DNA from 3 places in the Aquitalea sp. FJL05 genome. Region 1 is predicted to be linked to each of the others. Evidence: riboswitches for the same ligand, from Rfam matches in the RefSeq annotation. Region 1 holds a riboswitch; each other region holds the start of a gene.
What was found. Region 1 has a riboswitch for cobalamin ahead of DBR44_RS10665 (TonB-dependent receptor domain-containing protein). Riboswitches for the same ligand answer to the same signal wherever they lie in the genome.
Positions count from the first base shown of each region.

Region 2: linked by a shared signal. The riboswitch ahead of DBR44_RS10025 (energy-coupling factor ABC transporter permease) and the one ahead of DBR44_RS10665 (TonB-dependent receptor domain-containing protein) in region 1 are both predicted to bind cobalamin.
Region 3: linked by a shared signal. The riboswitch ahead of DBR44_RS01635 (ferredoxin) and the one ahead of DBR44_RS10665 (TonB-dependent receptor domain-containing protein) in region 1 are both predicted to bind cobalamin.

Region 1 is NZ_QAJS01000010.1:13,490-23,137, reverse strand. Features, by position in the region: gene DBR44_RS10680 (hypothetical protein) at 1-212, opposite strand, end outside; gene DBR44_RS10675 (cobalamin-binding protein) at 234-1,115, opposite strand; gene cobU (bifunctional adenosylcobinamide kinase/adenosylcobinamide-phosphate guanylyltransferase) at 1,115-1,639, opposite strand; gene DBR44_RS10665 (TonB-dependent receptor domain-containing protein) at 1,731-3,575, opposite strand; cobalamin riboswitch at 3,751-3,951, opposite strand; gene cobT (nicotinate-nucleotide--dimethylbenzimidazole phosphoribosyltransferase) at 4,104-5,138, shown strand; gene DBR44_RS10655 (histidine phosphatase family protein) at 5,138-5,740, shown strand; gene cobS (adenosylcobinamide-GDP ribazoletransferase) at 5,737-6,516, shown strand; gene DBR44_RS10645 (GNAT family N-acetyltransferase) at 6,650-7,135, shown strand; gene DBR44_RS10640 (hypothetical protein) at 7,136-8,269, opposite strand; gene speB (agmatinase) at 8,348-9,313, opposite strand; gene DBR44_RS10630 (YjgN family protein) at 9,549-9,648, shown strand, end outside.
Region 2 is NZ_QAJS01000009.1:416,366-426,013, forward strand. Features, by position in the region: gene DBR44_RS10010 (energy-coupling factor ABC transporter ATP-binding protein) at 1-428, opposite strand, end outside; gene cbiQ (cobalt ECF transporter T component CbiQ) at 425-1,159, opposite strand; gene DBR44_RS10020 (energy-coupling factor ABC transporter substrate-binding protein) at 1,143-1,433, opposite strand; gene DBR44_RS10025 (energy-coupling factor ABC transporter permease) at 1,433-2,101, opposite strand; cobalamin riboswitch at 2,165-2,376, opposite strand; gene DBR44_RS10030 (fimbrial protein) at 3,064-3,597, shown strand; gene DBR44_RS10035 (fimbria/pilus periplasmic chaperone) at 3,668-4,417, shown strand; gene DBR44_RS10040 (fimbria/pilus outer membrane usher protein) at 4,549-7,077, shown strand; gene DBR44_RS10045 (fimbrial protein) at 7,147-8,109, shown strand; gene DBR44_RS10050 (hypothetical protein) at 8,218-8,508, opposite strand; gene DBR44_RS10055 (MarR family winged helix-turn-helix transcriptional regulator) at 8,780-9,247, opposite strand; gene DBR44_RS10060 (siderophore-interacting protein) at 9,281-9,648, shown strand, end outside.
Region 3 is NZ_QAJS01000002.1:25,982-35,629, forward strand. Features, by position in the region: gene DBR44_RS19445 (response regulator) at 1-774, shown strand, start outside; gene DBR44_RS01615 (hypothetical protein) at 1,098-1,838, shown strand; gene DBR44_RS01620 (cobyric acid synthase) at 1,860-3,323, opposite strand; gene cbiB (adenosylcobinamide-phosphate synthase CbiB) at 3,437-4,378, shown strand; gene cobD (threonine-phosphate decarboxylase CobD) at 4,371-5,357, shown strand; cobalamin riboswitch at 5,400-5,580, shown strand; gene DBR44_RS01635 (ferredoxin) at 5,742-6,071, shown strand; gene DBR44_RS01640 (cobaltochelatase subunit CobN) at 6,068-9,648, shown strand, end outside.

The sequences.
Region 1 (9,648 bases):
GCGCCCTGCTCCGGTTCATCCGCCTTCGGCAGGCGCTCCACCAGCGCGGCCACGCGACTGCGGGTTTCGTTCACGCGGAAATTCAGCTCGGCGTTTTCCTTCAGCGCTTCAGCCAGCGCCTGGGCAAAACGGCCGTTCTGGGTTTCCAGTTCCTTGATGCGGCCAATCAATGCCTGCACGCGGGATTCGAGATATTCCAGTTCCTTGTCCATGGCGGCGAGGATAACGGTCGGCTAGTCCAGCGTCAAACCCAGACTACGCCGTGCTGTGTCCAGCGTGGCACACATGGCCACAGCCCCGTCCAGCAGCCGTGGGCCGGGAATGGTCAGCAAATCCTCATCCACCACATAGCGCGTCGCTTTGGCCACTGCCGGCAAGGCCGGCCAGCGGTCCCACATGCGCAGGATATCGGCGCGGCCAGCCAGCATGACTTGTGGCTGAGCCGCGACAACCGCTTCCATGCTGACCTGCGGCGCAGCCTGGGCAAGGCCACCAAACACATTGCGCCCACCGCACAGCTGCATGACCGAACCCATGAAGCTGCGCTGGCTGACGGTAAAGATGGGGGCACTGCTGATCTGGTAAAACACGGTCAGCGGCGGACGGCGGGCATAGCGCTGGCGCAGTTGCAGCAGACGCTGGCGATAGCGGCTGGCCGCCGCATCGGCTTGCGGCTGCGTGGCAGTCAACTGGCCCAGGCGGTGCATCTCGCTGGCGATGTCTTCCAGCTGCAAGGGATGGCTGATGAACACCGGCACGCCAAGCTGGCGCAAGCGCTCCAGTTCGCGTGGATTGCCGCCATCCTGCCAGGCCACCACCAGATCGGGCTGCTGGCGCATGACCGCTTCCAGGCTGACCCCGCTATAGCCGCCCACCCGCGGTAGCTGGCGTGCCGCTGGCGGATAGTTGCTGTAATCCACCGTCGCCACCAGCCGTGAGCCAGCACCGATGGCGTACAGCATTTCGGTCGTATGGGGGGAGAGCGAGACAATGCGCCGGGCGCTGGCAGGCAGGGTCAGTCCTTGGCCGGCACCGTCGCGCACGACTATGGCCGCCTGGGCCGGGGCCAGCAGCAGTGCCAGCAACAACCAGCCGGCGCGTCCAAACCGGGCCATCAGCCGCCCTTGAGCGCCAGCGGCAGGCCGCAGGCCACCAGGGTCACGCGCTGGCAACGGGCGGCGATGTCCTGATTGAGCCGGCCAAGCAGATCGCCATAGCGCCGTGCCACGCTGCTCATCGGCATCACGCCCCAGCCGATTTCATTGCTGACCAGCAACAGCTGGCCTTGCACGGCAGCAATGGCTTCCAGCAGCCATTGCCTTTCCTGCACGAAGTCCATTTCGTCAAACTGGTCATCGCTGCGGAAAAAGCGCATCAGCCACATGCCCAAACAGTCCACCAGCAACAGGCCGTCTTCCTGATCATGTCCCAGCAGCAGTTCGGCCAGACCACGCTCGGCTTCCAGCACGTGCCAGTGCTGCGGCCGCTGCAAACGGTGCTGGCGCACCCGTTCGGCAAACTCATCATCGCGCACTTCGGCAGTGGCGATGTAAGTCACCGGGCCGCCATGCTGCACGGCCAGTTGTTCGGCGTAGCGGCTTTTACCGGAGCGGGAGCCGCCGCTGATCAGGTGGGTCATGAACTTGATATCCCGAAAAACCGGGCCTCCAGCAAGGAGGCCCGGCTACAAACCAAGAAGGAGCTGCCACCAATAAGGTAGCAAGCAAGGTCTATTTCTGCTGGTAGCTTACGCCGATATACCCGCCAAGGCCCGCCGTGTTGTAGCCATAGAGCGTGGTGTAATGACGGTCGAACACATTGCTGAGCTTGAGATTGGCAGTCCACTCGCGGGCAAAGCGGTAATTGGCATAGAGATTGGTCAGCGTATAGCCGCCCAGCCAGACATTGCTGCCGCTATCGGTCGTGTCACGCCGCTTGGCACTGACCTGCCACTCCAGCCCGGTAGTCACCCGCCCCCAGTCGTAGGCGGCCGCCAGCTGCCCGTAGGCGCGGGCACGTCGCTGCAATTGCTGGTGGCCGGAATGGTCCAGCGGGTCCTGATAGGTGGCAGAGCCAGACCAGTCCCAGTTGCCGACAGCCTTGGCCGCCGCCAACGTGGCACCACGGATGGTGGCATGGCTGATATTGGTCATGGTGCTGTAGTCGGAGGTAATGGCAATCATGTTGTCGATGCTGTTGTGAAACAGCGTCAGCGAGGCCGAACTGCCATTAGCCTTGTATTGCAAGGCCAGCTCGGCATTGCGCGATGTCTCTGGCTGCAGGTGGGGGTTGCCGGCGTAGCCATAGCTATCCAGCGGGTAGTACAGGTCATTGAAGGTAGGGGCCTTGAAGGCGGTGCCATAGCTGGCGCGTGCAGTCAGCGCCTCGTTCAGGCGATAACCGTAACCCAGCTGGCCGGTGGTTTTGCCGCCAAACTGCTCATCCTGATCATGACGGGCACTGGCTTGCAGCAAATGCTTGCCGAATTCGCCGCTGTAGCCGATGAACACCGCCTTGTTGCTGCGTTCGCTGACATCAAAAGCCGTGCTGCTGTCCACATGCTGCTGGGTATAGTCGAAACCAGCGAGCCAATTTCCCAGCCCGGTGTGGATATCGTTCTGCCACAGCCATTCGTTCTGGGCGGTCTGATACAGGTCGGCATGCTGGGCCATGTCGCCATTGGTCCAGTGCTCCTGTCTGTCAACGCTGTGGCTGAAACGCAGGGTGGAGGTCCAGTTGTCGGTGAGGCTGTTTTTGGATTCCAGGCTGGCACCGCTCTGGCGACTGCGTTGCAGATCTTCACCGTGGCTGTTGTAGCCGTCGTAATCCATTTTGCCGTTGGTCTGGAACAGGCGCAGCGACAGCTCCTGGCCGGCAGCCAGCGTCTGGGTCAGGTTCGCCGAGTAGGACAGGTTGCGGTAGGGATCACGGTCGGGGTTATAGCTGCTGCTCTGCGCATTGGTGGCGGAGATGCCATTGGTTTGCTGCTGGCTGAACTGCAGGCTGAAGGCGGTATTGTCCAGCTTGCCAGCCACCCCAGCGGCTGACTGGAACAGACCATGGTCGCCCACGCCCAGCGCAGCATTGAAACGCGGGGCACCGCTGCCCTGGCGAGTGAAAATCTGGATCACGCCGCCGATGGCATCGGCACCATACAGGCTGGAGCTGCTGCCACGCAGGATTTCGATGCGCTCGATATTATCCAGCGGAATGTTTTCCAGCGCCGTGGTACCGGTGGTGGCCGAGACGATACGCACACCATCCAGCAACACCACGGTCTGGTTGGCATTGCTGCCTCGCAGGTAGATGCTGGCCTGGCTGCCGGCGCCACCGGAACTGACCACTTCAACCCCGGGCTGGCGCGCCAGCAGCTGCGGCAGGCTGGTGACGGCAGATTGCTCGATGTCGTCGCGGGTAATCACACTGATGTCAGACAGGGTCTTGGTGATGGATTGCGGCTGGCGGCTGGCCGTTACCACCACTTCCTCGCCCTGGAATTGCGGCAGATTGTCGGCATGGGCCATGCCGGTGCCGATCAGCGACACCAGCAGCCCGATTTGTTGCGGCTTGAACATGAAACACACACTCCTGAAATGAAAAACCGGCAGCGCTGACAGGCTGCTGCCGCGAGGAGTGCGAAGAGGACGGCTTTCGCCGCTTGAACATCATGGCATGCGGAGCGGCGCAGCTGGCGCGCTCCGCTGTCTGCAAGATCGCCTCCCCGCGATACTCCAGCACCGGCAGCCGCACAGGCAGCCGCCGGCGACAGCCCGGTCTCCGGGCTTGGTCTTGCAGTCGTGCGCCTTCCCGTTCGATGTGAACAGTGGCGATGGCACAACCTTGGCCAGCAAAAGGCCAGACCTTACCGTTGCGGGGGCAGCGCCGGTCTTGCACCGGCTTCCCGTTTCATCCGGGCGGCAAAGCCCGGACACCTGTCTGGCGGGAATTATAAAGCGAATTGTCGCGAAAATAGAGCGATCATCAGCGATTTGTTGCCATATGCAAATGGCAATGCCCACGCCATACCGGCATGCCGCTTGCCGCGCCGCCCCCCATGACTTAGAGTCCCGCTCTAGCCCATGCCAACCAGAGAACACCGCATCATGACCCAGTCCATCGCCCTGCCCGCCCACGCTTCTTATCAGGCTGCCCTGCAGCGCCAGAACTCGCTGACCAAGCCGGCCGGCAGCCTGGGTGTACTGGAAACGGTGGCCTGCCGCTTTGCCGCCTGGCAAGGCCAGACCATTCCGGCCGCGCTGACGCCGGCCATTACCGTTTTTGCTGGTGACCACGGCGTGACTGCCGAAGGCGTATCGGCCTACCCGTCCATCGTGACCGGCGAAATGGTGAAAAACTTTGCCGCCGGCGGCGCGGCCATCTGCGTGCTGGCCCGCGCCATCTCCGCCCGGCTGGAAGTGGTGGATGTGGGTGTACTGGGTCAGCTGCCGGAATTGCCCATTGTCTACGCCAAGGTCGCTGCCGGTACGGCCAATCTGGCGCTTGAGGCTGCCATGAGCACGACCGAGGTGGAGACCGCGCTGGAAGTGGGCCGCGCCGCCGCCCGCCGTGCCATCGAACAAGGAGCCAATCTGCTGATCGCCGGCGATATGGGCATTGGCAATACCACGCCGTCGGCGGCGCTGATCTGCCGCCTGGCCAATCTTGAGGTCGATCTCATCGTCGGCCGCGGCACCGGCATCGACGACGCCGGCCTCGCCAACAAGCGCCGCGTGGTGGCACAGGCACTGCAGCGCCTGCAAGGGCAGCCGTTGAGCGGCACGCAAGTGCTGGCCGAACTGGGCGGGCTGGAAATCGCCGCCATGGCCGGCTTCTATCTGGAAGGTGCCCTACAGGGCGTGCCGTCTCTGGTGGATGGCTTCATCGCCAGCGCAGCCGCACTGGCTGCCCGCGCCATCAACCCTGCCGTGGCCGCCTGGCTGCTGGCCAGCCATCGCTCGGAAGAAACCGGCCACCGCCTGGCACTGGAGGCGCTGGGGCTGGAGCCGCTGGTGGAACTGGGCATGCGGCTGGGTGAAGGCTCCGGCGCGGCGACCTGCGTACCGCTGTTGCAACTGGCCATCAAGCTGCATGCCGAGATGGCCACTTTTGCCCAGGCCGGAGTGACGGAGAAGGATTGATGAACCCCTACACGCTGACCCTGCTGCGCCACGGCGAGATCGACCACGACGGCCGGCTGATCGGCCGTACCGATCTGCCGCTGAATGATCTGGGCTGTGAACAGATGGCCCGCAGCTGGCAGCGGCTGAACCAGCTGGCACCAGTGACCAGCATGGCCACCTCCCCCCTGCAGCGCTGCCGCGAATTTGCCGTACACCAGGCCCTGCATGGTTCGCTGCCATTGAAGGTGGACGAGCGCTTTGCCGAATTCGACTTTGGCGACTGGGACGGCATGTCGCGCGACATCCTGTCCGGCCAGCAACCGGACTGGGGCAGCCGGGTGGCCAGCGGAGAACTGACCCCGCCGGGCGGCGAGAGCTATGCCCTATTCCGCACCCGGGTGCTGTGTGGCTTCAGCGAGTGGATTCAAACCGCGCGCGGCAGCCATCGCGTGCTGGTCTGCCACGGCGGGGTGATTACCGCGCTGCTGGCCGAGCTGCTGGGCACCGAATTCGCCGTGGCCAAGCTGATGACGGTACAGCGTGGCGGCTTTGCCCAGCTGTCGATTCTGGAAGGCCATCCGGCCTATCTGATGCATCTGGAAAGCCCCGGCGAAGCATGAGCCTGCCCCCCTCGTCCCCGGTGCCGCCAGCCCGCTGGTGGCAATCGCTGATTCTGGCCATCCAGTTTCTTACCCGTCTGCCCACACCGCAGTTGCGCACCTTCCACCCGGAATGGCTGGCCGCCAGTGCGCGCTGGTTTGCTCCGGTCGGCCTGTTGCTGGGCAGCCTGCTGTGGCTGGCCGTGTGGCTGGGGGGGCAGTACGACCCCTGGCTGGGCGCGCTGCTGGGCCTGCTGTGCTGGATAGGTGTCACCGGCGGCCTGCATCTGGACGGGCTGGCCGACCTGACCGATGCCATGGGGGCGGCACACCGCTCGCGCAAACGATTTTTCGAGGTATTGAAAGACCCGCATGTCGGCAGCTTTGGCGTGATTGCCCTGATCAGCGCCATCGTCGGCAAACTGGTGTTGCTGATGCTGCTGGCCAGACAGCCCGCCCAGCTGGCCGGGCTGCTGTTGCTGCCGGCCTGGGCGCGGCTGTTCGCCCTGTTCTGGTCGGCCACCCTGCCAGCCCTGGCCCCCGGCAGTGGCGAGCGCTTTGCCTGGCAGCCGCAATGGCGGGTACAGGCCATCAGCCTGCTGGCCTTGCTCGGCCTGTCTGCCTGGCTGGCTCCCGCGCTGCTATTGGCACCGCTGGCCGGCCTGCTATGGCGCAGCTGGCTCAAGCGCAAGCTGGGCGGCATGACCGGCGACTGCCTGGGTGCCGGCATCGAAGTGTGTGAAATCCTGCTGCTGGGCCTGTTGCTGATCCCACTGCACGGCATGCACGGGCTGTGACGGCCTGGCTGTCAAAGACCTGCCATCGTCCTGTCACAAGACGGTGACCTTGGCTCAGCATACTGCGGCCAGCGGCCCAAGCCGGCGACAGGCCGGGGGTACGCCTCCCCCGGACACTTCGTGGAGCTGGCGCATGACCGATCTGGACATCTCGTTCGACCCCAACCGCCTCGACCACGCCATGATTCTGCAGTTTCTGCGGGAGCAGGCGCACTGGGCAGCCAATATGGATGGCGCACGGCTGCAACGGGCCATTCGCCATTCGCTGGTGATCGGCGCGTATCACCACGACCGGCAAATCGGCTTTGCCCGGGTGATTACCGACTACACCAGCTTTGCCTATCTGTCTGATGTGTTCGTGCTGCCCGCGCACCGTGGCCAGCAGGTGGGCCAGGCCATGATCAAGGCCGCCATCGCCCACCCCGATCTGCAACAACTGCGCCGCTTTCTGCTGGTATCGCGCGATGCGCGCGGTTTTTACCGCCAGCTCGGCTTTGGCCCTCTGCAGCAGGGCGAGCGCTATATGGAGCTGCGCCAGCAGGCGCCACAACCGGCCTTGCTGCGCTGGCCTTTCACTTTGCGCCGGCCGCAAGCGGAGCGCCCGCGCGCCAGCGCCTGATCAGGGCAACAGCTCCGGCCGTGCACCAGGGTGCTGCTTGACCAGCGACCACGGCAGCACACTCCATTCCGGGTATTCACAAGCACGGGCCACCCGGGCAAAGGATGGCCCCAGATACAGACCCTGCGGCGTGGCATACCAGCTGACAAACTGCCACACCTGCGGATCGCGGTAGGCGCAGTCATCTTCATTGCCCGGCTGGGTTTCGGCCGAGTGCAAACGCGCCATGGTGCTGGCCAGCCATGGTGCCAGCACCTTTTCTTCATACTGATAGTCCTTGCGCTCACCACTGGCGCTGCGCAGCAGCTGCGGCTTGCCCTTGCCCAGCCACAACAGGTCTTCCAGCTGCAGCGTCCGGCCGCTGGCGACATCGACGGTTAGCGGATTATCCGCAAAGTCAGGGTGTGCGCCGCCGCAGTAGTAACTGGTAAAGATACTGATGCTGAACAACTTGCTGCTCAGCAGGTGTGGTGTGACAGTCTGTTCGAAATCAGCTCCGGCACTATGCGTGCCACCCAGCTGGCAATCGAAATAGCTGGCGACTTCCTGCCACTGGCGCTCGGCCAGCAACTGGTTCAACCGCTGCAGGCTGGCATCGGGATAGCCATCCAGTATCCGGAACAGACGGATCTTGCTCAGCGGTTCATCCCACCATTGCAGGGTATGGCCCTGGACGCGCTCGCGCTTGCCCGGCTTGAGCGACAGCCCGGCCAGACGGGTGTAGTCGTAACCGGAACGCTGGCGCATGGAGTTGAGTGCCGCATCCGCGCTGGCCGGCCATTGTCCCGGCTCATAGGGAGTCAGCATCACCGGCAGGCTCTTGCTCGCCTTGGGGCCATGCCATTCACCACGCCAGCCGCCATTTTGCGGCTGCAGGGTGAGATCATTGCGCTGCTCGTCGTACTTGAGGTTCTCGCCCAACTGCAGGCTGCCGTCGGCCATGCGCTTGCCGGACAAGGCCAGGTCCTGATGATATTTGCGGTAGAAATAGCGGCCATCAACCTCGCCATCCTGGCCGACATTCAACTCCATCACGACTGCGGCATTGCCGATTTGCCCCTGCAACAGCAGCGGAGCCGCTTGCGCCGCCAGGCTCAGCCCCCACAACAATAGTCCCGCCAGTTTTGGCAACATTTCATTCCCTTTCAGCAAAACAGCGCCGGGCCACCATGGCGCGACGCTGTTATCAAGGCCGGTGAAGCTGCCTGGTTCTTACAGCGTGCCAGCCACCTTCTTGTTACGCATCAGGCACAGCATGTCACAGGCCAGATGAGCGGCCGCAATGGCGGTCACTTCGCTCTGGTCGTAAGCCGGAGCCACTTCGACCACGTCCATGCCGACAATGTTCAGATCGCCCAGATTGCGTACGATCTTCAATGCCTGGGCACTGGTCAGGCCACCCGGTACCGGCGTGCCGGTGCCCGGTGCAGCGGACGGGTCCAGACAGTCGATATCGAAGGTGAGGTAGACCGGATGATCGCCGATCACTTCCTTGATGCGGGCGATGGTGGCATCCACGCCATTGTCGTGTACCCACGGCGCATCCAACACGTTCATGCCCATGAAGTCGTCGTTCCAGGTGCGGATACCCACTTGTACCGACTTGGCCGGATCGATCAGGCCTTCTTTCACGGCCTTGTAGAACATGGTGCCGTGATTCAGGCTGTCCGGCTCGTCGTCCTGCCAGGTATCACAGTGGGCATCGAAATGCAGCAGGGCCAGCGGCTTGCCGTATTTTTCTGCGTGTGCGATCAGCAGCGGGTAGGTAACGAAGTGGTCGCCGCCGAAGGTGAGCATCTTGGCACCGGAGGCCAGGATATGGCGAGCATGCTCGATGATGGCCGGCTTGATGGTCAGCGGGTTGTGCGCATCGAACCAGCAATCGCCGTAGTCGATGACGGCCAGGTCGTCGAAGGGATCAAAGCCCCAGGGGAAGGGCTTCAGCTCGGCCAGCTGCACGCTGGCGGCACGGATGGCCTGCGGCCCCATGCGTGCGCCGGAGCGGAAGGTGGTGGACAGGTCCAGCGGGATGCCGGACACCACCACATCAGCGCCACTCAGGTCGCGGCTATAGTTGCGGCGCATGAAAGACAGCACGCCAGCATAGGTATTTTCGATGGAAGAGCCATACAGGCCCTGACGGCGCACTGCGCCATCGCCCTTGATGATATCGGTCACAGACACTCTCCAAGAGAGAGTACGCCAACGCTGCCACGCCCCATTCCATGACAATGGACTGAGGCTTAGAATAAGTGGGAGACTGACGATTGCCGTCCATCTTGCACAGCCGACGGGTTAAGGCTGCCGCGCCCCTTGGCGCGGAACCGGCAGTGTGCCGCGAGCCGTGCTGCAGTTCAAGTGCGCCACCGCGCTGACGCGGCAAAACATCCACAGATGCCACAAAGGGGCCATCATGACTTCCTCGTCGCAAGACTACACGCTGGCCATGGAGCCGGTGCGCATCGGCCAGCCGGCCTCACCGCCCACGCCGCAGGGTGATGGCCTGGGCTTCA
Region 2 (9,648 bases), on a different contig from region 1:
CCGGAGAGCATGTGCGGCGGGCGGTTTTCCAGCCCGGCCAGGCCCATGGCCCGTATTGCTTCCTCTACTCTTTGTTGTGCGGCGGCGGCCTCCAGCCCCTGGTTTAATGGCCCGAACGAGATGTCTTCAAATACCGAGGCCGCAAACAGCTGGTCATCGGCATCCTGCAAGACCAGGCCCACCTTGCTGCGCAGCCGGTTAAGCCCCTGGCGCGAGTAGGTCACGGCCTCCTGCTCCAGCAACACGCTGCCATGATCCGGCCGCAAGGTTCCATTCAGATGCTGCAAAAAAGTGCTCTTGCCCGAGCCGTTTGGCCCGAGCAAGGCCAGGCAGCGGCCCCGTTGAATGGAAAGATTGATGCCTGACAGCGCAATGACATTGCCAGGAAAGGTATAGCCAAGCTGCTGGACACTGAGAATGGTGTTCATGAAAAAAGGGTTCCGACCAGCACTACGCTACCCAGTAACAGGCTGGTCCATGTCAGGCGTGTCAGGGATAGCGGCTGCGTGCGCCGCAGGACGTTGAATTCGCCGTTCCAGCCGCGGGCGGCCAGGCCGTTTTCCATCCTGCCGGCCCGATCCATGGCGCGTGGAAACAGATTGGCCAGTAGCAGGCCGAGCGAGCGCAGCTGTTGCTTGCGATTGCTTTGTCCCAGTCGCGCGGCCTGTGCCGTATGCATGGCGCTGGCGGTGTCCAGCAGCAGGAAAACCAGCCGGTACATGATCAGGCTGATTTCGGCAATCTCGCGCGGCAGGCCGATTTTGCGCAGGCTGGCCAGGATATCGGTGACCGGGGTGGTCAGGGCAAGCAGCAGCAGGCAGCAGATTCCGGCGAAAGATCTGAGCAGCAGGCCGCATACCGTTGGCAGCGCCGCTGGGGACAAGCTCAGGCCGTGGCGGCTGACATCAAACAGCATGCTCAGCCCGGCGGTCAGCAGGAAGCCGGCGGGTATCAGGGCATAGCGCAACCAGAGTCGCAACGGCACTCTTGCACCCAGCAGCGTCACGCTCAGTACGCTGGCGATGATGCAAGGGGCGGCCGGCCAGGGTGGCAGGCTGATGGCCAGCAGCAACATGCCGATAGCCAGCAGGGCCTTTTCCAGCACCGGCCTTTCCCGCCAGCGACTCAGATGCGCATAGTGATCAATGCTCAGCTTCATCGCGGGCGGCCAGTCCCTGGCGTTTGCCGATGACGTAGCCGATGACGCCAGCGCCAATGGCGGCCTGCAAGGCAAACAGCAGGCTTTCCACTTCGCCGCTTGGCGGCTCCCAGATGGGGGAGAACCAGGGCTGGTAGCCTGGCTTGGCGTGGGTAATGGCGGCGGTGGCCTGATCGTCCGAGCCGGCAAATTTGCCTTCGACCAGCAAGAGCGGCAGCACCAGCAGTGCGACCGTGCCCAACAGCAGCCATTTGCTACGGGATGACTTGGCCATTAGCGTGTCTCCCCGGCAAGAATGCTGACTTTTCTGATATCGGCTACCTTGCCGGCCAGCGCATCCATCACCACCACCGTCAGCATGCCCTCGGCAATGGCCAATGGCACTTGCGTCAGCGCAAAAATGCCACCGAACTTGATGGCGGCAGTCATGAAGCCACCCACCGGGTCCGGATAGGCGAGTGCCAGCTGGATGGAGGTGGTGATATATGTGGCCAGATCCCCCAGCGCAGCGGCAAGAAACATCGACACCGCCACCGACAAGCCAAGGCGCTGCCCCAGCTTCCACAAGCCATAGCTGACCCAGGGGCCGACGATGGCCATGGAGAACAGGTTGGCCCCGAGCGTGGTCAGGCCGCCATGGGCGAGCAGCAAGGCCTGGAACAGCAAGACCATGGCCCCCAGCACCGCCATCACCGCCGGCCCGAATACCACCGCGCCAAAACCGGTACCGGTGGGGTGCGAGCAGGAGCCGGTCACGCTGGGCATTTTCAGGGCAGACAAGACAAAGGCAAAGGCGCCGGCAGCGGCCAGATTCATTCTGGCTTGCGGACGTTCCGACAGGATTTTGCGTATGTGCCAGACACCGCCGGCAAAGAAAGGAGCAGAAACGGAATACCAGGCAAGACAGTGCTTGGCCGGCAAATAGCCTTCCATGATGTGCATGAGGATGACCCACAGTGAAAGTGGCGCGGACTCTCTATACAGCCCCCCGGCTGCATGACAAGCGCGCTCACAGACGATGATGGCAGGTCTCCTGACTTCCGGCTCCAGCAGCGTTGCGCGTCTTCCCGGCTTGGTGTCTTGCTGGTGGATGCAGCCAAGACAGCCAGTGACATGATGCGCAAAACCTAACCGATTACAGTTGCGGGGGCAGTTGCAGCATTGCACTGCATTCCCTTTTCACCGGCGTTGCCGGCACCATCAATGGCCGTCAGGATACGCCAACTTCATGCCCTGCGCAAAATGGCCGCCCTGGCGCACGCCCCGGGCATGGCGCGGGTGCTGCTTGTCTGGCACCTCCAGCCTCGGGCTGCCCACGGGCGGCCGGCAGTGGCTCCTGGCAAGGCAAGCCTCCTTAAGTGTTCGCATTTTGTCAGGCACTGCATTTCGGTTCATTTCCTGGTTTTCATCAGCGCCTCTGCATGCATTTTCCTTGTCTTGCTTCCTGCCAAATGTACAAACGCACGGCTGCTGACTCGCCACGCCACAAAAAGCAGCGGCTGCGGCTGCGGTTGTGGCTGTGTGTCCTCGCTGGCAGGCAACTGAATGATTTGATTAAAAATCAGCGGCTTGAAATGGTGGCTCTGCTTGCAGCACCCCCGTGCAATCTAGCTTTTGTCATATTTGACAGGGAAAATTACAACACTTTCAAGAAAATTCTTTTCAACATGAAGATGCTGAGTTTACAATTGTAAATAACAACAGCTTAAACATTTAATATCTAATGCGCTCGACACCAATGTCATGGTGCTGAAGCGGGTGGCAAGGCTGTTGCGGGTGGTTTGCGAGTGTTCTGGCTGACTGCGTCTTGCGCAGTGGCGGTGGAAGCTTGCGGGGAAGGGCGCCAGGCTGGCGTTCTGTCTGGGGCAGTGTGCTGCCCTGTTAATGCGATGGAGTTTTAGAAAATGAAAAAGATTGTTTCTGTCTTGGTAATCGGGTTGGGCATTTACTCTGCTGGCGCGCTGGCAGCGGATGGCACCATTACCATCAACGGCAAGATCACGGCCAATACCTGCACCATCACCGGCACCAGTGGCAGCAACGTCACCGTGACCCTGCCGACGGTGTCCACCTCTGCGCTGGCTACTGCCGGCCAGGTTGCCGGTGTCACCCCGTTTGCGCTGAACCTGAGCAACTGTAACGGCACCAGTGCCCAGACCCATTTCGAACTGGGTGCCACGGTGGACCAGAGCACGGGCAACCTGTTCAATGCCAGCGGTTCCGGCATGGCCACCAATGTGGAAGTTCAGCTGCTGAACAATACCTTCCAGCCGATCAATGTCGCCACCAGCGCCAACTCGCAAACCGTCACCCTGTCCGGCAGTTCGCCGAACAAGACCGGCACCATGAACTACTACGCCCAGTACATCGCCACCGGTGGCGCATCCACCGCGGGTACGGTGAATACCAGTGTTCAGTACTCGATGATTTACAACTAAGCAGCACCCGCCCGGTGGTCTGGGGAATGCCTCCCCGGATCGCCAGGGCAATCGTTGAGGCAGGTGCAGAATGAAAAAAATAGCAAAACTCGGGGCAGTCGTATTCATCAGCATGGCCATGTTGCTGGCATCCGCCGCGCAGGCCAATGTGGTGATTACCGGTACACGCATCATCTACAAGTCAGATGATCGCGAAGTCACCATCAAGATGGACAATGTTGGCCATGACCCGGCGCTGGTACAGGCATGGGCAGATCGTGGCAATGAAAAGTCCGAACCCACCACGGCCGATGCGCCCTTCCTGATCATGCCGCCGATTTTCCGGGTGGACCCGGCCAAGGCGCAAACGGTGCGCCTGACCTTTACCGGTGATAGCGTGCCACAAGACCGCGAGTCGGTGTTCTGGCTGAATATCCTGGATATTCCGCCCCTGCCCAAGGCCAGCAATGAGCAGCACAACTATGTGCAGGTGGCCTTCCGCTCCCGCCTCAAGCTGTTCTATCGCCCGGCCGGCCTGGCCGGCAATCCGGATGATGCGGCAGACAAACTCAGCTGGCAGCTGGTTTCCCTGGGGGGAAAGCTTGGCTACGCCTTGCGCGCCAGCAATGCCAGTGCCTTTCATGTCTCGCTCAATTTCAGTGCCATCCAGCTGGGTGGTCATGAATACCGCAGCGAGGGTGGCATGGTCGCACCCGGTGGCAGTGCCGATTTCAAGCTGAAGGGGCTGACTGCGCGCCCCACCGGCGAGGCCGCGCTGCTCTACGAAAGCATCAATGATTTTGGTGCTCCGGTGGCGCACAGCCTGCAGCTGAAACCTTGATCAATCAGGACCGGGCCGCCGCGACGCATGTCGTTTGTGCCGGCCGGGTTCATGCCAGATAGCGTGCTGCCATGATAAAAAATCCTAGCCGACAGGCATCGGCCTGCTGGATACCCAAACCATTGAGCCTGATGCTGATCGCCGTGTTCAGTCCGGGGGCAGCCTGGGCGGCCGATACCAATCCGGCGGACGGCACCGTGGCATTGAACGATGTGCAGTTCAATCCCGCCTTTCTGGGGCAGACTCCGGATGGCAAGCCGCTGGATCTGTCGCGCTTCAGCGGCAATGGTGCGGCACTGCCGGGGACTTATCGTGCCGATGTGTTCGTCAATATGGGCTGGCTGGGACGGCGCGATGTCGTGCTGCGCGAGCGGGATGATCACAAGGTGGTGGCCTGTTTTAACCGCACCATGCTGGATGAAATGGGTGTGGACTTCAGCCGTCTGCAAGACAGCGACGCCCTGACCCGGCAAGACGCAAGCCGCTGCCATGAGATCGGTGCCATCGTGCCGGGGGCAAGCAGCAGCTTCAATGCTTCCGATCTGAAGCTGGATGTCAGCATTCCCCAGCTGTATGTCCACAGCCATGCGCGTGGTTATGTGGACCCGCAATACTGGGATGCCGGTGCACCCTTTGCCGGCTTCATCAATTACAACGCCAATGCCTATCGCTATGACAACGGCAGCGCCGGCAAGACCACCCAGTACTATCTGGGCAGCAATGCCGGGCTGAATATCGGCGAGTGGCGGCTGCGCCATAATGCGGCGCTGACGCAGCAGAGCTACCAGAACCAGTCTGGCGACGGACGCCATTACCAGAGTATTTCTGCCTATGCCCAGCATGACCTGACGGCATGGCAATCGGTGTTGACCGTGGGCGACAGCTTTACGCCGTCCGATCTGTTCAGCTCGGTGGGGTTTCGCGGGGTACAGATCAACTCCGACGACCGCATGCTGCCGGAGTCGATGCAGGGCTATGCGCCGGTGGTGCGCGGCGTGGCCGAGAGCAATGCCCGCGTATCCATTCGCCAGAACGGCAATCTGATCTATGAAAACACCGTGCCGCCTGGTGAGTTCCAGATCAACGACTTGTATAACACCGGCTATGCAGGTGACCTGAATGTGACAGTGACCGAGGCCGATGGCCGCACCCGCCAGTTTGTGGTGCCGTATGCCGCGGTGCCGCAGTTGCTGCGTGCCAGTCAGTCGCGCTACAGCATCACGGCAGGTCAGCTGCGTGATGCAAGCCTTAATACCCAGCCAAAATTTATCCAGGCCACCTACCAGCGCGGCTTGAATAATACCGTCACCGTCTATGGTGGGGTGATTGCCGCCGAGCACTATCAGGCCGGCATGCTGGGCGTGGCGCTGAATACGCCGTTTGGTGCGCTGGCCACCGATGTCACCCAGTCGCAGGCGCGCGATCTGCCCGCTGCGGCAGGCCTGGGTTCGCAGCTGACCGGTCAGAGTTACCGTGTCACTTATAGCAAGCTGCTGGAAGCCACCCGCACCAACTTCACCGTGGCGGCTTACCGCTATTCGACCGAGGGCTATCTGGAGTTCAACAGCTACGCCGCGCTGATCAATCAGAGCAGCGTGGTCTACCGCACGCGCAACAAGTTCCAGCTCAATGTCGACCAGCCGTTGGCCGAGGGCTGGGGCCATGTGTTCGTCAGCGGTTCCACTCAGGATTACTGGAACCAGCCCGGGCGTGACCTGCTTTACCAGGCCGGCTATTCCAATAGCTACAAATGGGGCAGCTTCAGCGTGTCGGCTGGTCGCAGCAAGGACTCGCAGAACAACAACACCACCCAGTACATGCTCAGCGTATCGATTCCGCTGGGCAAGCAGCCCACTTCACCCTTGCTCACCGCCAGCCTCACCCGCGACAGCAAACACAATGGCAGCGAGCAGCTGTCGCTGAGCGGCTCGGCCGGCGAAATGCGCAATATCAGCTACAACGCCTATGCCAGCGCCAACCAGTTCAACGGCAAGGACAGCAGCACCGGCGGTGGTGGCAATCTGCAATATGCCACCTCGGTCGCTACCTTCTCGGCAGGGGCCAGCAGCATGGGCAACACCTCACAGCAATCGCTGGGGGTGAGCGGTGCGCTGGTGTTCCACCCCGGTGGGGTGACGGCAGCGCAGTCACTGGGCGAATCCATCGCGGTGATCGAAGCGCCTGGCGCGGAAGGTGCCATGGTCAATAACGTCAATGGCGTGCAGGTTAACCGCAAGGGCTATGCCGTGGTCACCAACCTGATGCCGTATCGGCAAAACGACATCACGCTCGACCCCAAGGGCATGAGTGAAGACGTGGAATTGCAGGAAACCTCCAGCAAGCTGGCACCGCGCTCCGGTGCCATCGCCATGGTGAAATTCCCCACCCAGCAGGGCAAGCCGATGATTGTCCGTTTGCGGCAGAGCAATGGCGACAATCTGCCGGTGGGCGCCAGCGTGCAGCAGGCCGACGGTACCGAGCTGGCCATGGTGGGGCAGGGTGGTCGCACCTTCCTGCGTGGTCAGGAAGGCAAGGCCCTGCGCGTGAGCTGGGGCGCACAGGCCCGACAGCAGTGCAGCTTCAGCTACACCAGTCCGGTGCAAGACGCCGGCGTCCGCAAGAACAAGGGCTATCTGCAGACAGAAGCGGTATGCCAGTAGTCACCCGACGGATCGGGCAGCCAGCCTTGAGGCATGGCATACGGCGATCCGTCCTTTACTGAAATGGTTATGAATATGCGCAAGTACCTGCAACAGACATTCGCGGCTCTGGGTTTGCTGCTGTTATTGCTGCCCAATGCCAGCCACGCGCTGGGTTGCTGGTTGAACCAGTCCGGTGGGCCGCTGAGCAGCACATTGACGCTGCCGAATAATGTGTATATCTCCTCGACTGCAGCCACCGGAACGGTCATCTGGCAGTCTCCGCTGCAAAGCATCTCGGTGTACTGCTCGCAGAGTGTGGGAGAGAACGTCTATTTCTGGGTCAACCCGACAAACCAGACGCTGGCGGCAGGCGTGCAGATCGGCATCATTTTCAATGGCGTCACCTATACCCAGACCAGTGGCGCCATCAATACCGGTATTTACATACCCAGTGGCGGGCAGGTCACCAGCAATCTGCAGTACTCCATCGTGATATTGAAGTCGTCCAATTCACCCAGCAGCGGTGTGGTCAACATCAATAGCTACCCGGTATTCCAGCTGGATGGCAAGGGCGGTCTGAATAATGTGCCGATTAATTTTAATCAGTTGCTGAACGGCAGTGTCACCTTTACTCCGGGTGGGACCTGCGCGCTGAGCGCTGCTGATGTCAACCGCAGCATCACCCTGCCCAATGCCTCGACCTTCAACTTCCCCGGCGTGGGCAGCACCTTTGGCCGGACCTATTTCACCATTACCGCCAGTAATTGTTCGACTGGCGTGCGTACTGCCACCTTCAATTTTTCCGGTACGCCCGACAGCAATATTGGCACCGAGTTTGCCAATAACGGTACGGCGAAAGGGGTGGCGGTCAATATGGCATCGGCTGGTGATGGGCTGAATATCGGTGCCAACTCCACCAACAATACCCGGGTGGTGAATGTGCAATCGCAGATGGCGCAACTGCCGGTTTATGTTGAGTACTACCGGACGGCAACCATGGTGCCCGGGACAGTACAGTCCATTGTCAGCGTCACCATGTTGTATCAATAGCGCGCAGGCCGGCGCTCTTGCCGGGCCGTGCAATATGAAAAAACCAGCAGCTGAAATCAGGCTGCTGGTTTTTTGCATTCTGGCGGACCGCCGCCGGGCAGGGCGGTTTCAGTTGTAGACGATATTGACGATGCCACTACCCGTTGCCGTGCCTTGCACTTTGCTCAGGGTCAGCGACTGGGTGTTGTCCATGCCGGAGCAGGACGGGCCGGAAGCTTGCTGGCGAGCTGCCTGATACAGGCGTGGCTGGCTGGCATAAGCCATGAGGGTGGCAGCAGGAATGGCGCAGGTGCTCTTGGTGATCTGCCCGGAAAAATCGATACGGCCGCCGTTGTCGGCACTGGCAACATTTGCTTGCAGGCAGGCCAGGGCAATCATCACGCCAATAATTTTCTTCATCACACACCTCCTGCACTCATCCGGGGTGGCCTATTTTGAATCGCAAAATGTGATTTAAAATAAAGCCATTCATTTGTAAGTAATTGTGCTTGCAGTGTAGAAGTGGCGCGCTTGAAAATCAATACTGGCAATAGTTGATTTATTTAAAACAAAAATCATCAAATAGGCGAATGGGTCGGGGAAGAGGGCTGGACAGCCAGCCGGCCACCGCCAGGCCTTGTCTGGCGGGGCTATCGGCAGCCGCTTGGCCACCGTCGCAGAGGGGGAGTGGCTAGTCGGGCTGGTCGAGATTGCTTTTGACCTGTTGCAATAACTGCAACAGCTCGCTGCGTTGCTGTGGACTGATGCCGTCCATGGCCTTGGCTGCCAGTTGGCGACCCTGCTGGCGCAAGGTGCTGTGCAGTGCCTGGCCGTCTGCCGTCAGCGTCAGGCGTACCGTGCGGCGGTCGCGCTCGTCGGCATGGGCTTGCAGTAGTCCGGCTTCCTTCAGGCGGGCAATCAGCCGGGTGAGCTGCGCCTTGTCACGGCCCGAGTGCAGGGCCAGGTCACTCTGGCTGGCTCCCGGATGACGGGAGAAATAACCCAGCACCTTGCCTTCCATATGCGTCAGGCCCAGCTCGTCTGCACGAATGGCAGCAAACTGGAGCGCGCGATATTGATGCATCAGCGTGTGAATGGATTCGAAAATCTGCTCGGCGGTGTCGTCAACTTGGTTGACAAGGTCAACTTTATTTTGCATATTAGGTGATATTGTCAATTAATTGGAGTGACTATGTCTAGCATTTTGCCGCAACACCGCATTGAACGGGTCAGATATGAACTGATCAAGCGCAAGGTAACGGTGAGCAAGGTCGAGCGCCCTGGCGACGGCTTTGCCCGTATCCGCTTTAGCGGGGAGGACCTGGCCGGTTTCCAGTCCCAGTCTTTTGATGACCACATCAAGTTCATCTTCAGCAATGCGCAGGGCGAAACCATACTGCGCGATTACACCCCCAGCCACTGGGATGCGGCGCAGGGTGTACTGGTGCTGGAGTTCGCCCTGCATGGCGATGGTGCAGCCGCCACTTGGGCGGCACAGGCTGTCGTGGGCATGAGTGCCATGATCGCTGGCCCCAAGGGCTCGATGATCATTCCCCAGCA
Region 3 (9,648 bases), on a different contig from region 1:
CTGCTGGTGGAAGACAACGAGGTGAACCAGAAGCTGGCACTGGCCATCCTGTCCCGGCGCGGCTGCATGGTCAGCATCGCCAACCATGGCCAGGAAGCACTGGACATGCTGGCGCAGCAGCCATTCGACCTGGTGTTGATGGACATGCAGATGCCGGTGATGGACGGCCTGGAAGCCTGCCACCATATCCGCCGCAATGAAGCCCTGGCACAACAGCCGCGCCTGCCCATCATCGCCATGACCGCCAATGCCATGAAGGGCGACCGCGAGCGCTGTCTGGAGGCCGGCATGGACGGCTATGTCAGCAAGCCCATCGATGCCCAGCGCGTGTTCGAGGAAATCGAACGGGTACTGGCCGGCGAGCACGACATGGCCACACCACCCTCCCCGCCAGCGCTGCCAGCCGGCACGGACAAGCTGCCGCTGCTGAATTACCAGGCCACGCTGGACAACTGCGATGGCGATAGCGCCTTCCTGCAGACCCTGCTGCACAGCTTTGTCACCGACTCCAGCAAGCGCATGGCCGGCTTGCAGCAGGCCATCGCCCAGTCACGGCTGGATGAGGTGGCCCGGCTGGCCCATGCGCTGCAAGGCGCGGCCTTGTCCATCGGTGCCAAACCCTTTGCCCTGCAATGCCAGCAGCTGGAAACGGCGGCGCGGCAACAACAAGGCGCCGCGCTGGCCACCCAGCTGCAAGAGCTGGAGCAGGGCCACCAGGCACTGCTGGCGGAAATCCGCCCTCATCTGGCTGCCACCGATACCTCAGATCGCTAAGGTGACTGCCCGCCGTGTGCTCGGCTGGTCAGCCAGCCCCGGGCAGCAGGCGGACGACGGGTAAATTTTCGTAAGAAGCAGTCAAAGCCGCTGGCGTTATTAGCCAGTCGCGGTAAAGTCGCGCTGCGCATTCCAGACCACTGGAATGCGCAGCGCCTGTTAACACGATGTTTTCTGCGGCGCGGATGTTGAGCAGCGCACTGCCTTGTCAAACCGCGCTGGCAGGGAATGCCCTGCGGCGCGCGGTTTTCTGCGCATTGCATCCCCTCAACATCCGCCGCCGTGAAAAAAATAGCGTTAACAGGCCCTAACCAAGGCAAGCCATGAACAAGACTGTCATTTCACTCCTGCTGGGCACGCTGCTCAGCGCCTGCGCCAGCCACGCCCCGGCCTTGCCGGATGGTCCGGCCGGACCCATCCGCAAGGAAAGCGGGCAAGCCGATTGTCCGGATTGCAGCAAAATCGTGACTTACCGTGCCGAACGCAGCTTTGGCGCAGAACAGCGCGCCGGTGATGCCCGCTTCAAGGGCACGCTCAGCGCCAGGGCCAGCTTGCTGGCCAGCAATCACCATGCCAGCGGCGACTATGCCTACCGCCTGCTGCTGGACATCAATGCCAGCGGCAACTACCTGGCGGTCACCCCGCAAGCGGCACGCAATCAGCCCGTGGCCCAGGTGCAGCAGCAGGATGCCGAACAACTGCATGTGTGGTGGCAGGACAGCGCCGGGCGACGGCGCATGCTGCTGCCAAGCGCTGACTCGCGCAGCCAGCCGCTACAGGATTTCCAGTGCAGGCCAACACCGGGCGACGGCTACTGCAGCTGGAAGCAGTATGTCGAGCTGCCGACTGCCGCCGTGCAGGAGGCGATATGGCTGCAAGCCCCGCTGCGGCTGTTTGTTGGCAGCATGCACAGCAACACGCTGTATGGCATGCGCAGTTACAACAACAAGTCGTCGGCGTCGGTGGTGACCCAGTACAAGGGTGCCAGCGTGGAGCTGCCGGCACAGCATGTGCTGGGTTTCAGCCAGGCCATGCACACACTGGAGATTGAAATAAGACAGTAAGCCAGCCGAGGCCGCCCGCGCTCAGGGCAGCCAGCGGGCCAGCGGCGTCAGGTCCAGATGCTGTTCCAGCATGTCGGCCAGCCGTTCGATATGCGCTTCGCGGATGGCGGGATAATCCAGCGGCTGCGGCGCAGCCAGCCTGGCCCATGCCAGCAAGGCGGTGAGTGCGGCCGGCTGGTCGAACAGGCCGTGCAGATAGCTGGCCAGAATCTGACCGTCGGCGCTGATGGCCCCGTCGCAGCGGCCAGCGTCCAGCAGCACTGCCGGCTGCGCCAGCGCCGGGCCACTGCTGACCCCCATGTGGATTTCATAGCCGCTCACCGCGGCGCCGCCCACTGCCAGCTGGCCGCTCACCCGCGTCAGTTGCTTGTTCTCGGCCAGCGAGGTGTCCATGTCCAGCCAGCCCAGGCCGGCACTGCTGCCCGCCTCACCCTCCAGCCCCAGCGGGTCGTGCAACTCTTTGCCCAGCATCTGCAAACCGCCACAGATGCCGATCAGCTTGCCGCCGTAGCGCAGGTGGCGGGCGATGTCCGCCTCCCAGCCGGCAGCGCGCAAGCTGGCCAGATCAGCCCGCACGCTCTTGCTGCCGGGCAGGATGATCAGGTCGGCCGGCGGCAGCGGCTGGCCCGGCTTGACCAGCAACAGCTCCACCTGCGGGTGCAGGCGCAGCGGGTCGAAATCGGTATGGTTGCTGATGCGCGGCAGCACCGGCACCACCACCCGCAGCGTCTGCTGCGGCGTAGCGCCGGCTTGTGGCCGGTTCAGCGCCAGGCTGTCTTCCGCCTCGATATGCAGGCCGTTCAGATAAGGCAGCACGCCCAGCACCGGCTTGCCGGTACGCTGCTCCACCCATTCCACGCCAGATTGCAACAAGGCAGGATCGCCACGGAAGCGGTTGATCACCAGCCCCACCACCCGTGCGCGCTCGCTGTCGGACAGCAATTCCAGCGTCCCCACCAGATGGGCAAACACACCGCCACGCTCGATGTCCGCCACCAGCACCACCGGGCAGTCCACCGCCTCGGCAAAGCCCATATTGGCGATATCGCCCTCGCGCAGATTGATTTCCGCCGGGCTGCCCGCGCCTTCCACCACGATGCACTGGTATTGGCTGGCCAGACGGGCGTGCGATTGCAATACCGCCTGCATCGCCACCGGCTTGTAAGCGTGATAGGACAGCGCGTCCATATTGCCCGCCGCATGGCCCTGGATGATGAGCTGGGAGCCGGTGTTGCTATTGGGCTTGAGCAGCACCGGGTTCATGTCGGTATGCGGCTCCACCCCGCAGGCCAGTGCCTGTACCGCTTGCGAGCGGCCGATCTCGCCGCCGTCCACCGTCACCGCACTGTTCAGTGCCATGTTCTGCGGCTTGAACGGGGCCACGCGCAAGCCGCGCCGCGCCAGCAGACGGCAAAAGCCGGTGGCGAAAGTGCTCTTGCCGGCATCCGAGGTGGTGCCCTGAATCATGATGGTTTTGGCGGACATGCAGTTCTCCGGCGCGCAATTTTTCGGGAAGACCCCTAGAATGTCGCTTTTTCAACGGTAGGGCAGCGCGGCAAGCGGCCGCCCCGAAGCCGGCGATTATATAGGCGCGTGACGTGATTTCAGCTGTTTTTCTGTTATTGGCCGTAGTGCTGGACCGCTTGCTGGGCGAGCCACGGCGCTGGCATCCGCTGGTGGGCTATGGCTATCTGGTGCGCAGGGTGGAACAGGCGCTGTACCCGGCACAGCCACTAGCCGAACCGGTGTGGCGCATGCGCTTGCGCGGCGTGCTGGGCATCAGCCTGCTGCTACTGCCACTGACTGCCCTGGCTTGCTGGCTGTCACGTTTACCGTGGCTGGGCCAGCTGGCATCGGTAGTGCTGCTTTATCTGGCCATTGGCGCGCAAAGCCTGCGTGAACATGCCCAGGCGGTGCTGGATGCGCTGCGCGCCGGCGACCTGCCGCTGGCCCGTTACAAGGTGTCGATGATAGTCAGCCGCAATACCAGCGCGCTGGACGAAACCGCCGTGGCACGCGCCACCATCGAATCGGTACTGGAAAACGGCAGCGATGCCATCTTTGCCGCCGTGTTCTGGTTTTTGCTGCTGGGCGCGCCCGGCGTGGTGCTGTACCGCGCCGCCAATACCCTGGACGCCATGTGGGGCTATCGCAATGAGCGCTTCCTGCATTTTGGCTGGGCAGCCGCCCGTTTTGACGATGTGCTGAACCTGATCCCGGCCCGCCTCACCGCGCTCACTTACATCCTGCTGGGCCATACCCGTCAGGGCTGGCAATGCTGGCGCGCCCAGGCCCCCACCTGGTACAGCCCCAATGCTGGCCCGGTGATGGCCGCCGGTGCCGGTGCACTGGGCGTGCTGCTGGGCGGTGCCGCCAGCTATCACGGCAAGCTGAAGCAGCGCCCCACGCTGGGCCTGCAACGCCCGCCCTTAGCCGAAGACATCGCCCGCGCCATCGCCCTGGTACAACGCAGCCTGTGGCTGTGGGTGGCCGTGGCGCTGCTGGGCGGCGGCCTCATCTGGAGCTTCACACATGCTTGAACACGGAGGCGGCATCCTGCGTGCCGCGCAGCAATACGGCATTCCCGCGCAAGACTGGCTGGACCTGTCCACCGGCTTGAACCCACAAGGCTGGCCAGTGCCGGCGGCCAGCCCGCGCAGCTGGCAGCGGCTGCCCGAAGAGGATGACGGGCTGGAACAAGCGGCGGCGGATTACTACGGCAGCCCGCTGCTACTGCCGGTAGCCGGCTCGCAGCCGGCCATCCAGCTATTGCCCACCCTGCGTCCAGCGTGCCGGGTGGGCATGCTGCCCTTGTGTTATGCCGAACACCCCTGGCACTGGGAGCAAAACGGCCACCAGCTGAGCCGCCATGCTCCGGAGGACATCGATGCCGCCATCGACCAGCTGGACGTACTGCTGCTGTGCCACCCCAACAACCCCACCGGCACCACCTTTTCCCGTGCACAACTGCAGGACTGGCGCGCCCGGCTGGCCTGTCGTGGTGGCTGGCTGATCATCGACGAAGCCTTCATGGATGCCACGCCAGAACACAGCCTGCTGGCTGATGTGGGCCTGCCGGGGCTGATCGTGCTGCGCTCCATCGGCAAGTTTTTCGGCCTGGCCGGGGCGCGGGTGGGTTTTGTGTTTGCCTGGCCGGCGCTGTTGCAGCAACTGGCCGAGGCCATCGGCCCGTGGAGCATCAACGGCCCGGCGCGTGAAGTCGTCAAACAAGCCTTGCAGGACAGCGCTTGGCAACACCACATGCGTGCGCAGCTGGCTACCGACAGCGCCCGCCTGCAGCAATTGCTGCAGATGCACGGACTAAACCCGGCAGGCGGCAGTGTGTTGTTTCAGTGGCTGCAGGGCGCGCACTGCCCGGCGCTGTTCGATTTCCTGGCCCGGCGCGGCATTCTGCTGCGCCAGTTTGCCGATGGCCCCAGTCTGCGCCTGGGCCTGCCACCAGACGAGGCCGGCTGGCAACAGCTGGAAACCGCACTGGCGCAATGGGAAAAGCCTTGAAAATCAGTCGGCAGAATTCCCATTTACCCGGTTGTCACGTATCATGCGCGCTTCAATGACGGTGCCCCGCCAGGGGTGAAACGGGAATGCGGTGAGACACCGCAGCTGCCCCCGCAACTGTAAGCGACGAGTCCGCATCACGATGCCACCGGGGCCAACCGGGAAGGCGATGCCGGGTAAAGAAGCGCGAGCCAGGAGACCGGCCGTCATCCGTGTCGACGCAGGCTGAATCCGGGCGGGGTGTACCGGGGGAATGCACCGTGCCGCCCATCGCCGGCGCGCCGTGCCCTCGCCTGCGGCGACCTATCGTCACCAGAGGGCCGCCATGAATTCATCCAGCCAGCCGTTAGCGGCACGCCACGCCACCCTGCCGGAATGCCGCCGATGAGACAGCACTATCGCCATGTGCTGATGTGCACCGGCCCGCGCTGCACCGAAAACGGCCAGCAGGCCGAAGCCATGTTCAAACAGCTGGGCCAGGCCATCGACGCCTGCGACGGCCTCAAGGTGAAACGCACCCGCAGTCATTGCTTCGCCGTATGCAAGGAAGGCCCCATCATGGTGGTCTACCCGGAAGGCGTGTGGTATCGCAAGGTGGATGCCAACGCGGTGCAGCGCATTGTCAGCGAGCATCTGCAGGGCGACGTGCCAGTGGAAGCCCTGATTTTCCATCGCCTGGGTTTGGGCGATGTCAGCAGTGAAAGCACGCCATGACGCAGCACAACCAGGGCGGCATCGTGCTGCTCAGCCACGCCGGCACCGACCTCACCGCCCTGAGCCGTGCCCCGCTGCCGCCAGACTTCGACAGCGTCGCCAGCTTCGCCCTGCAACACATTACCGACGCCAGCCAGATGCAGGCCCTGCTGGACGGCAGGCTTGCCAGCGCCCGCATCCTGCTGCTGCGGGTGCTGGGCCGGGTACAGGCCATCCCCGCTTTCGAAGCGCTGCACCAGCAGGCGCTGGCACGCAAGCAGGCGCTGATCATCCTCAGCGGCACCGGCGAGCCGGACCCGGAGCTGGCCGCGCTGTGCACCGTGCCGCCATCCATCCAGCAAGAGGCCAATGCCTATCTGCAAGCCGGAGGCAGCAGCAATATGGCGCAATTGCTGCGCTACCTGTCCGACCGTCTGCTGATGACCGGCCACGGCTACCTGCCTGCGGCCGCCCTGCCGGAACACGGCCTGTATCACCCGGAACTGTCCGACGCTTGCAGCATGGATGACTGGCTGGATGATTGGTGTGAAATTCGCCAACCCGGCTGGCCCACGGTAGCCATCAGCTTCTACCGCGCCCACTGGCTGAGCGGCAACACCCGCTTCATCGACATGCTGGTGGACATGCTGGCCGAGCGCCAGATCAACGCGCTGCCGCTGTTTACCTCCTCGCTGCGCAGCCAGGACGAAGCCGGCATGCCGGCAGCGCTGCAATTGCTGCGCGACACCCGCGCCGGCCAGCCCTGCGTGCTCATCAACACGACGTCCTTTGCCATGGGCGAAGTAAATGCCGAAGGTGCCACCAGCGCCAGCTGGGCAGTAGAGGCCTTCGAGCAGCTGGATATCCCGGTGCTGCAGGCCATCACCAGCAGCATGACGCAGGCGCAGTGGGAGCAATCCGAGCGTGGGCTGAACCCGCTGGACACCGCCATGAATGTGGCGCTGCCGGAGTTCGATGGCCGCATCATCGGCGTGCCGGTGTCGTTCAAGCCGGAAGACCCGGCCAGCAGCGACTACCAGCCACTGCCGGATCGCATGCGCCGCCTGGCCGGCATTGCCGCCCGGCTGGCACGGCTGAAGCACACCCCGGCTGCCACCAAACGGGTGGCCTTCATCTTTACCAATTCCAACAGCAAGGCCTCGCAAGTGGGCAATGCGGTGGGGCTGGACTCCGCCGCCTCGCTGTATGCGCTGCTGCAAGCCATGCAGGCCAATGGCTACCAGATCGGCCCGCTGCCAGACAGCAGCGACGCGCTGATGCACCAGTTGATCGACCGTGGCTGCTACGACACCGACTACCTCAGCGCCGAGCAGTTGCGCCAGGCCATTGCCCGCGTACCGCTGGCGCGTTATCAGCAATGGTTTGCTGAACTGCCCGCCCCGCTGCAACAGCGCATGCTGGAACGCTGGGGCGCCGCGCCGGGCACCGCCTATGTCGATGGCGACCAGCTGGTATTTTCCGGCATGGAGCTGGGCAATGCCTTTGTCGCGCTGCAGCCGCCGCGCGGCTATGGCATGGACCCGGACGCCATCTACCACACGCCGGACCTGCCGCCCACCCATCACTATTACGCGCTGTACTGCTGGCTGCGTGACGAATGGCAGGCCGACGCCATTGTGCACGTGGGCAAGCACGGCACGCTGGAATGGCTGCCGGGCAAGGGCGTGGGCGTGTCGCAACACTGCTTCCCCGATGCCCTGCTGGGCGACATGCCCATGTTCTACCCCTTCATCCTGAACGATCCGGGTGAAGGCTCGCAGGCCAAGCGCCGCGCCCATTCGGTGATCATCGACCACCTGACGCCGCCGATGACCACCGCCGACACCTACGGCCCGCTGGCCCAGCTCACCCAGCTGGTGGACGAGTACTATCAGGTGGAAATGCTGGACCCGAGCAAGCTGCCGCTGTTGCAGCAGCAGATCTGGGACCTGATCAAGGAGGCGCGGCTGGACAGCGATCTGGCCGCCATGCTGGGGCATGACCATCAGCATGATGAACACGAACACGGTCATGGCCATCACCAACATGCGGCGCATGATCACCATCATCATGCCCACCCGCCCAAGGCCGCCCAGCCGGGCTACCGCCTGAGCCAGCCCGCCAAGGCTGCCAGCGCCAGCACGGTCAAGGCAGGCAGCATGCAGTTCCGCCCGGCGGCCAAGAGCACCGGCCACAGCCATGGCGCGCATGATCATCACCATCATGGCCACAGCCACGACCATGATGAGCACGGCCACGACCATGCCCACGAGTGGGATGCCACGCTGAATGCCGACGGCGTACCGCTGACACTGGCCAAGATGGAGGGCGTGGACGTGGCCCACCTCATCGAAGACATCGACGGCTATCTGTGCGAACTGGGTGCGGCGCAAATCCGCGACGGACTGCACATCCTTGGCCGCATGCCGCAGGGCGAGGCGCTGGTGGACATGCTGTGCGCCCTCACCCGCCTGCCCAATCTGGCGGTGCCCAGCCTGCCGGCCAGCGTGGCCGCCACACTGGGTGTGGACTGGGACGGACTGCAGGAAGACAAGGGCCGCCGGCTGGAAAACCTGCCGGTCCCGCTGGAGATGAGCAGCCCACAGCTGCTGCACACCCGCAGCGATGCCATCGACCATATCAATCAACTGGCGCGCCTGCTGGTTGCCCTGCTGCTGGCCCCGGATGCAGCTTCGATTCCCGCCGCCATCGCCACCGTGCTGCCGCAGGCCGGCAACAGCACCGCGCTGCAACAGGTGCTGGGCTTTATCCGTGACGAATTGCTGCCCAACCTGGCGCGCACCCACGAGGAAATCGGCAACCTGCTGCGCGGTCTGGCCGGTGGCTATGTGCCAGCCGGCCCCAGCGGTGCGCCCACCCGTGGCATGGCGCACATCCTGCCTACCGGGCGCAATTTCTACTCGGTCGATCCGCGCGGCCTGCCTTCGCAAGCAGCCTGGCGCGTGGGCAGCGAGCTGGCCAATGAAATGCTGGCACGCCACCGCAAGGAAACCGGCCAGTATCCGGAATCGGTCAGCATCAGCGTATGGGGCACCAGCGCCATGCGCACCCATGGCGACGACATTGCGGAAATCCTCGCCCTGTTGGGCGTGCGTCCACGCTGGCAGGCCGAAAGCCGCCGCGTGGCCGGTATCGAGGTGATTCCGCTCGCCGAACTGGGCCGCCCACGCATCGACGTCACGGTGCGCATCAGCGGCTTCTTCCGCGATGCCTTCCCGCAGCTGATTGCGCTGGTAGACGATGCCGTCCACGCCGTGGCCGCACTGGACGAAGACCCGGCGGACAATTACCTGCGCAAACACTATCTCGACGACATCCGCCAGGGCCTGCTGCAAGCCCTGCCGGACAAGCAAGCCGAACCGGCGCTGCTGCGCGTGTTCGGGGCCAAGCCCGGCAGCTATGGCGCGGGCATCCTGCCGCTGATCAACGAGCAGAACTGGCAGAGCGATGCCGACTTCGCCACCGCCTACATCAACTGGGGCGGTTATGCCTATGGCCGCAACGTACAGGGGGCCGATGCCCGTGCCGCACTGCGCCACCGCCTGTCCGGCGTGGAAGTGGCCCTGCACAACCAGGA